Regions from separate parts of the Alcanivorax sediminis genome, predicted to be linked through region 4. Evidence: predicted binding sites of a transcription regulator. Region 4 holds the regulator's gene; each other region holds the start of a gene.

Region 1 (2,188 bases), on a different contig from region 4:
GGGCATCGCCGATGGAGGCCACGTCGACACCCATCAGTTTGAGCTTGGTGCTCATGTCAGCACCCTGGAAGGACTTGTCAGCCTTGCCCATCAGGTGTTCGGCAGCGATTTCCGCCATCTGGTAACCCGGCGCCACCAGACCAAAGATGCGGCCATTCCACAGCGCCACTTCACCTATGGCATAGACATCGGCATCGGAGGTGAGGCAGTGGTCGTTGACCACGATACCGCCCCGCTCGCCCAGCTCCAGTTCGCAGGCGCGACCCAGTGCATCCTGGGGACGAATACCGGCAGAGAACACAATCAGGTCGGTTTCCAGATGCTTGTCTTCACCAAACACCATACGGTGCTTGCAGCTTTCGCCATCGACAATTTCCTGGGTGCCGGTGCTGGTATGGACCTTCACGCCCAGCTCCTGGATCTTGTCCTTGAGCAGCGCGCCACCAAAATCATCGACCTGTACGGCCATCAAACGCGGAGCAAATTCCACCACATGGGTTTCCAGACCAAGATCGTGCAGCGCCTTGGCCGCTTCCAGCCCGAGCAGACCGCCGCCCACGACGGTACCCACCTTGCCACCCTTGCTGGCGGCAATCATGGCGTCCAGATCGTCGATGGTGCGGTACACAAAGCAGTTTTCGCGATCGTTACCCGGGATCGGCGGCACGAAAGGATAAGAACCGGTGGCCAGTACCAGCTTGTCGTAAGAGAGGGTTTCACCGGTGTTGGTCGTGACGGTTTTCGCCGCACGATCAATGCTGTCTGCGCGGGTCTTGAGCTTCAGGGCAATGTTGTGCTCTTCAAAGAAGCCCTGCGGTACCAGCGACAGGTCATCGGCAGTCTTGCCGGAAAAATAACTGGTCAACCCGACACGGTCGTAAGCCGGCAGCGGCTCTTCACACAGTACGGTAATGTCGAATTGCTCACGGCCACCCTGGGCAACCAGCGCTTCCAGATAACGCTGACCTACCATCCCGTGTCCGATCAAAAGAAGTTGTTGCTTGGCCATAAGGCTCACCCTCGCGGTGCGTAACTGACACCGACATACAGCAAGGGCTGTGCCAACTTGTTAACCCACTGTTTTTGATAAGCTTTTATTGATTATTTGGCGAAGAAGCGCATTTCAATGCATTTTTTTAATGCGTTAATGCACGACGACGATGCACCTTTTCGTGCACCTCCATGAGTCATAATTGCGCGCCAACGATGCGCACTGCTCACATTTCAGCCTTTCTGCAGCTGCATTCTCCCGTTGCTGAAAAATGCCCCATTCGAGCACCCAGCCTTTCCTGTATAAGGAAGGCGCAACAATATCAGCACCAAACACCACCCAGCCTTTATCTGCATACAGGCTCTACCCCCTGTCCGGCACATGGAGAGCACAACCTCGACGCAGCCCCAAAGCACTCATTTGCAGCAAACTCCGGAAATCCCGTTTTTGCACACATGGAGCGCATCATTTTCGCCCCATGATGCAGCCAAAAGCCTCACTATCCTGCACAAACTTTCTCACTTTTAGCCCAAAACAGAAACAAACCCTTTAAATTCAATACCTTAAATGTTGGCACGACGATTGCTTTAACCGCTGCATCGACCAACCGCCCGTGGATGGAGCCATCATGAGCGCCGACAAGCTGAACCTTCTTAATTTTTCTGCACCGCGCATCCGCCTGCTACACCTGAGCTGGATCGCCTTCTTCATTACCTTTGTTGTGTGGTTTTCCCATGCGCCGCTCATGGGGCATCTGCGTGAGGCCTTTGATCTGACCACTGAGCAGGTCAAGGCCTTGCTGATCCTTAACGTCGCCCTGACGATTCCTTCCCGCGTCATCATCGGTTCGCTGGTAGATCGCTACGGTCCCCGCAAGGTATTCGGTTCTCTCCTGATCATCTCCGCCTTCCCTTGCTGGGCATTTGCCATGTCCACGACATTTGAACAGCTGGCCATTACCCGTTTGCTGCTGGGTTTTGTCGGAGCGGGCTTTGTTGTCGGCATTCGCCTGATTGGTGAGTGGTTCCCGGCAAACGAAGTGGGTCTGGCTGAAGGTGTGTACGGTGGCTGGGGCAACTTCGGCTCTGCCGCCGCAGCGATTACCCTCCCGACTGTCGCCATGATGTTTGGTGGCGATGATGGTTGGCGCTGGGCCATTGCCAGCACCGGCCTGATCGCCCTGCTTTATGGCCTGGT
Region 2 (2,188 bases), on a different contig from region 4:
GTTGACCAGCGCCGAGCGCACCCGGTCGCGACTTTCCCGCACGGCGGTGTCCCCCATGCCGACGATGGTGAACGCGGGCAGCCCGGGAGCCAGATGTGTTTCCACGCGCACTTCCCGGGCATCAATGCCCAGCGGTGCCCGGCTATATAGCAATGCGTGTGTCACGGCCCCTCGCCTGTTGTGAAGACTGCAGGGGAGTGTAAGGGGGATGCGGGGATGGGCGTGTGCGAGGTTGACGGGGGTGGGTGTAGGAGATTGGCTTTGTGAGCTACAAGCTACAAGCTACAAGCTACAAGCTACAAGCTACAAGCTACAAGCTACAAGCTACAAGCTACAAGCTACAAGCTACAAGCTACAAGCTACAAGCTACAAGCTACAAGCTACGCTTGATTGGAATAAGAAAGGCCGAAAAGTTCCCGAGCTCCTGCATTTCTACGAAGCCGATGTAGGTGCTCCGTTTATTCGCTGCGCTCAACCCTCCTGGGCCTCATTTACAGGCATTCCTTCTGTGGTGCGAACCGAGCGACAGCGAGGAGCTAAGATTCGATTGGCGGCGTCCTTTGTTAGAAAGAGAACAATCTCCCTTCGGTCGCCTCGCTGCGCTCGGATCGCCATGCGAGCATGGCTCCTACGGGTAGGGGTAGGCGCTGCTTTCAGGCGCCACCCTTCTCCAGCTCGGCCACCTGCTTCTCCAGCGCCTCCAGCTTTTCGCGGGTGCGCAGCAGCACCTGTTGCTGAATATCGAATTCTTCCCGGGTAATGAGATCCATGCGGCTGACGGTTTCGGCCAACACGCTGCGGACATTGCGTTCCACTTCGCTGCGCAGGCCCCCGAGGCCATTGGGCAGGCGACGGCTGATGTCGGCCATCAGGCGGTCAATAAAAGGCTGGTCAGGCATGGTGGCTCCGCAGTGTTCAGAATATGAGTGAAGGCGCGTACGGCGTCCTTGTAATCCGCGATGAATGGTAGCACGGTGGATGACTTTGGGGCACGGTGCCAGGAAGGGATCTGCTGTTCTGCACCAATCTGGAACTTGCCCTAAATCGGTGCGCTATAATGGCGCGCCGCCACTGGTGCCTGTCGCTGGTGGCACATGTAACTCCCTGAAATTGCATGATTTTCAAAAACTGGCATGGGTCGTGCACTTATTGGGTCAGAGCGTTCGAGCAAGCTGTGGATCGGGAACCATAACGGGGCTCGAAGTGAAACGGACGTCACCGGACGCGGTGAAAGCTGAGGAGAATGAAATGAAACTGGTTACTGCCGTAATTAAGCCGTTCAAACTGGATGACGTGCGTGAAGCACTCTCCGAGATCGGCGTGCAAGGCATCACCGTTACCGAGGTGAAAGGCTTTGGACGCCAGAAAGGTCACACCGAGCTGTACCGGGGTGCCGAGTATGTGGTGGATTTCCTGCCCAAAGTGAAAATCGAGGTTGCCATCGCTGAGTCCTCTCTGGATCAGGTGATTGAAGCCATCGCGAAAGCCGCTAACACCGGCAAAATTGGTGACGGCAAAATCTTCGTTACCTCCCTTGAGCAGGCCATTCGTATCCGCACCGGTGAGACCGGCGAGGACGCGATTTAAGTTTTACCGTGTTTTGAAATCGACCCATGCCAGGGCTTGAAAAAACACGCTTCCATTTCCGGAGGGTTGCATTGTGGAAAATCAAATTTTTGAACTGCAGTACGCCATGGACACCTTTTACTTTCTGGTGTGTGGCGCATTGGTAATGTGGATGGCAGCTGGCTTTGCCATGCTGGAAGCGGGCCTTGTCCGTGCCAAAAACACGACTGAAATTCTCACCAAGAACGTCGCGCTGTTTGCGATCAGCTGCATCATGTACCTGGTGTGCGGTTACGCCATCATGTACGGCGGCGGTATCTTCCTGAGTGGCATCGGCGACTTCGATCTGGCTGGCGTGCTGAGCGCTTCTGCCGAGAACGGCTTCGACGGTGATTCCGTATACTCTGGCGCTTCTGACTTCTTCTTCCAGGTTGTGTTCGTGGCCACTGCCATGTCCATCGTATCTGGTGCGGTAGCAGAGCGTATGAAGCTGTGGGCATTCCTGATCTTCGCTGTTGTCATGACTGGCGTGATCTACCCGCTGGAAGGTTCCTGGACCTGGGGTGGTGCTGAAGTATTTGGCATGTACAACCTGGGCGACCTGGGCTTCTCTGACTTCGCC
Region 3 (2,188 bases), on a different contig from region 4:
CGTCGCCTTTGCAGTTCCTGACTCATTGACGGCCCTCCGCCTGACTGGTCATTTCCGCGTTATACAGGCTGTTCTGGGGGAACTCCGGATAACCGGTTTCGTCGTGTTCACTCAGATCCAGACCCCGTTGTTCGTGGATAGCCGGGGCGCGTAGCCCAAAGAGGGTTGCTACGACCAAGTACATAATCAGGGCGGCGAAGAATGCCCAGCAGAAAGCCACGACAATTCCCAGCAGCTGTACTGTGATACGTTCCGGGTTGAACAGGTCGCCATCGTAAAAGAGTCCGGCAGCCAGCGTTCCCCAGGCACCGGCAAACGCATGAACAGGCACCGCGCCAACCACATCATCCAGGCGAAGCGATAGCAGCAAACGAGCACCTCCTGCAGCAAGGGCGCCTGCAATGAGCCCGGTCAGTACTGCAAAGGCAGGAGACATAACTGCGCAGCCAGCCGTAACCGCTACCAGTCCGGCCAGGCTGCCGTTCACGGTTTCGGTCAAGAGGACCGGGCGGCGGGTCGATAGACGGAGCAACGTGCTGCCGACCGCGCCAGCCGCGGCAGCCAGTTGAGTGTTCAAGTTGACCTTGGCGATATCTACACTGGCGGCAAGGGTGGAGCCACCATTGAAGCCGAACCAGCCAAACCACAGAATGAACCCGCCCAGAGCTACGTAGGACAGGTTGTGGCCTGGAATGGCGCGGGGTTTGCCTTGCTTGTCGAAGCGTCCAAGACGTGGGCCTACGACCATAATACCGGCAAGAGCACACCAGCCGCCGATGCTGTGAACCACCGTTGAGCCCGCGAAATCAATAAAGCCCAGCTGGGCCAGCCAGCCATTGCTGTTCCACGCCCAGCTGCCATAAAGGGGGTAGATGACCCCGGTAATCAGTATCGCGCCACACAGGTAGCCTGCATAACGCGTCCGTTCTGCCATGGCACCGGAAGCAATGGTTGCTGCCGTCGCAGCAAACATGATCTGGAACATGATCATGGCCCAGGTGCTATGGTCAGCCTGGCTTAGCGCAAATTGGTCTTCCCCAAACCAGCCGGAGGGGTTGGTGCCAAACATCAAACCAAACCCCACTGCCCAAAACACCAGCGTACCTACGCAAAGGTCCATGTAATTTTTCATGACCACATTCAGGGCATTTTTGGCGCGGCTCAGCCCGCTCTCCAGCAAGGCGAAACCCGCTTGCATGAAGAACACCAGGGCGGCGGCGATAGCAATCCACACGGTGTCGGTTGCGGTGAGGGGATCTGCGTGGGCAAAACCAGGCAGCGCGAGCAACACAAGGGTATGTCTGTAGTGCAGTTTCATGGACTGAACCCAGTTCGTTTTTGGATGGACGAATTGGGTTACTGCAACGGTTGTGCCAAGGACAAAATGCCGGGTTTTGACAGATGAACTAGTTCTTTATTCCTGCCATATGCTTTTTATTGGTGCGCTATTCATTTTTGGTGCATGCGATGCACTATGCAGAAACACCCATAGATTGGCACAGGGCCTCGATCAGCAGGTACTCCTGGTCGGTTACCTTCTGGATGGAGAGTCGCGGCCGAATCACCAGTTCCATGTCGTCAAAATCCGGATTTTGCTTGATTTGCTTCAGGCTGATGGGGCTTGGGTATTGGCGAGCGAACTGCAGCTCAACCTGGAACCAGCGCGGGGCTTCCCGGGTGCTGCGGTCGTCGTAGGCGGGGTGCTCAGGCAGAAACTGGGTGGGGTCTGGGTGGGCGCTACGAGTAACCCGGGCTTCACCGACAATGGCCGGGGTGGCGCAGCTGGAATGATAGATAAGCACTGTGTCGCCTACCAATATTTCGTCACGGAGCCGGTTTCGGGCCTGGTAGTTACGAACCCCATCCCAGGCGGCAGTCTGATTTGGCGCGTTCATCAGATCGGCAATACCGAAAACGTCAGGCTCGGTCTTGAATAACCAGATGGATTGGCTCAAGCGTGCTCCCGGGAGTGTTTGCTGCTCAGAATCTCTCGAGCCTGCTGTACGCTGTTGCAGATGTAAACCGGGAAATCAGGTTTGTTCATCTTGAGCATCATGTTGGCGTAGGTATGGTTAAGGGTGTTTTCCAGCACCAGCGCCTTGGCATTGGTCATGGCAGCGAAATCCTGGCCACAGGCAAAGCGTGAAGCGCCGAAGTCCAGCCCCTCAATCCGGCCCACATAAATAGC
Region 4 (2,188 bases):
AATTGTCGTTTCGGTTTAGTGACCGTGCTTGTGGCTGACGGTCTTTTCCTTGTGCTTGAGGATCTGACGATCAAGTTTGTCGGTCAGTTTGTCGATGGCCGCATACATGTCGTCGGCTTCAGCGGTGGCGAACAGGTCTGCCCCGGAAATATGGATGGTGGATTCTGCCTTGTGAGTCTTCGGTTCCGGAGAAAGAATTACCTGGATGCTGGTGATCTGGTCGAAGTGCCTTTCCAGACGGGAGAACTTGTCGCCGACATAAGTGCGAAGAGCGTCGGTAACTTCCAGGTGATGACCGCTGATATTAATTTGCATGGCTGGCTCCTTTACCTGCTTGTTGGGCCCGTCATTCGTGCCCTACACCAAACGCTTGCGAGCACTGGATGACGGTATTCTCATTGCCTCACGATACTTGGCAACGGTCCGGCGCGCTACGTTGATTCCCTGATCGTTGAGCAAGCTGGCCAGTTTGTTATCACTGAGCGGCTTGCGGGGATTCTCGGCGGCGACCAGCTTCTTAATAATGGCACGAATAGCGGTGGAGGAACACTCGCCTCCGCCGTCTGTTCCCACGTGGCTGGAAAAGAAATATTTCAGCTCAAAGACGCCGCGGGGTGTCATCATGTATTTCTGGTTGGTAACCCGACTGATGGTTGATTCGTGCATCTCGACGGCCTCGGCGATGTCGGCGAGTACCAGGGGTTTCATGGCTTCTTCGCCATAATCAAAGAAGTCCTGCTGCACTTCAACAATGCGGGTGGCCACCTTGAGCAGGGTGTCGTGGCGGCTTTGCAGACTCTTGATGAACCACTTGGCTTCTTGCACGCAGTTTTTCAGGTATTGTCCATCTTCCCCGGAGGTCTGCCTGGCAAGGCTGGCATACTGTTGCTGCAGGTTCACCTTGGGCAGGATGTCATCATTGAGGCTGACCTGCCAGCGTCCATTGTGCTGGCGCACAATCACGTCTGGTACTGCATAGTCTACGGAGCTCTCGCCAATTTGCTCACCGGGTGCAGGATCGAGTGTACGGATTAGCGAAAGGGCATCCAGTAGCTCCTGCTCACTGGTCTGGAGCACCCTTCTCAGGGCGGCATAGTCATGCTTTTCCAGCAGCTCAAGGTGTTTCAGTAATTCCATGGCCAGGGACAGATAGGGGGTGTCCCCTGGCAGTTGGCGTAGCTGGACGGCAAGGCAATCAGCCAGATCGATACTGGCAACGCCGAGAGGATCAAACTGCTGCAGCCGGTGCTGCACTGCCAGCACTTCATCAGCTTCCAGCTCGTCACCCTCAGTAAGCAGGCCTTCTTGCTGGTTGACCATCTCGACAATATCGTCAATGGACGTGGTCATGTAACCACGGTCGTCTACCGATTCGATGATGGCCATGGCGATGATGCGATCCACATCGCTCATGGGGGTCAGATTCAGCTGCCACAGCAAGTGGTCTTGGAGGCTTCCGGAAACGGAATGGCGCTGCTGCCATTCATCGGCGTCGTCAGGAAGGGTGGCGGAGCTGCTGCTCTGGCCCGAATAGACGTCGTCCCATTCGGTTTCTATGCCTGGGTCGCTGTCCACGAATTCTTCGAGGGCGTCGTCGCGCTCGGGATTGAGTTCGTCATCCTGACGCTCTTCGTCAGCTTCGGGGAGGGCATCGTCACCAAAATCGTCAGCCAGCTCAAGCAGCGGATTGCTTTCCACGGCCTGCTGAATCTCCTGGCGTAGATCCAGAGTGGAGAGCTGGAGGAGGCGGATGGCCTGCTGCAGCTGAGGCGTCATGGTCAGCTGCTGGCCGATTTGTAATTGTAGTGTGGGCTTCATACTGCTCAGGTTGGTGATTGATCCCCAAAACCTGAGAATAGCAGCTTCAAAGTCTTACTAGCAATAATTGTGCCAGTGATGCTTGTGTGGTAGGGAGGGGTGAGTTAATAGTTAATAATGAATAATTAATAGCTGCGCGGTCAGATAGCTCGGCTGCTTCAAGCGTGGAGGCCGCGCCCATCTCTTGGGCGCGGCCTCCTTCGGTTCAAAACGGGGAGCCTGTCCCGCGACGTTATTCATTATTAACTATTAATTCTTTCTAAAGTCTGAAGTCCGCCCCCAGATACACATCCCGCACCTGCTGGTTGGAAAGGATGGTGTCGGCGTCGCCGGAGGCGATGATGTGGCCGGCACTGACGATATAGGCGGT

The links. Region 4 encodes sigma-54, which starts transcription at its own class of promoters, with help from an activator protein. Its sites were predicted from a motif close to TGGCACNNNNNTTGCTNT; they were not measured.
Region 1: the regulator sigma-54 is predicted to act here: its motif matches at 1,047-1,064, upstream of nirB (nitrite reductase large subunit NirB).
Region 2: the regulator sigma-54 is predicted to act here: its motif matches at 1,130-1,147, upstream of glnK (P-II family nitrogen regulator).
Region 3: the regulator sigma-54 is predicted to act here: its motif matches at 1,359-1,376, upstream of GFN93_RS11080 (ammonium transporter).

Annotation. Positions count from the first base shown of each region.
Region 1 is NZ_WIRE01000001.1:2,927,106-2,929,293, forward strand. Features, by position in the region: gene nirB (nitrite reductase large subunit NirB) at 1-1,009, opposite strand, end outside; gene GFN93_RS13375 (NarK family nitrate/nitrite MFS transporter) at 1,620-2,188, shown strand, end outside.
Region 2 is NZ_WIRE01000001.1:302,266-304,453, reverse strand. Features, by position in the region: gene GFN93_RS01240 (YifB family Mg chelatase-like AAA ATPase) at 1-165, opposite strand, end outside; gene GFN93_RS01235 (accessory factor UbiK family protein) at 654-899, opposite strand; gene glnK (P-II family nitrogen regulator) at 1,249-1,587, shown strand; gene GFN93_RS01225 (ammonium transporter) at 1,661-2,188, shown strand, end outside.
Region 3 is NZ_WIRE01000001.1:2,437,818-2,440,005, forward strand. Features, by position in the region: gene GFN93_RS11075 (hypothetical protein) at 1-26, opposite strand, end outside; gene GFN93_RS11080 (ammonium transporter) at 23-1,318, opposite strand; gene GFN93_RS11085 (EVE domain-containing protein) at 1,473-1,955, opposite strand; gene GFN93_RS11090 (DUF7793 family protein) at 1,952-2,188, opposite strand, start outside.
Region 4 is NZ_WIRE01000004.1:71,518-73,705, forward strand. Features, by position in the region: gene hpf (ribosome hibernation-promoting factor, HPF/YfiA family) at 16-315, opposite strand; gene GFN93_RS16900 (RNA polymerase factor sigma-54) at 358-1,818, opposite strand; gene lptB (LPS export ABC transporter ATP-binding protein) at 2,078-2,188, opposite strand, start outside.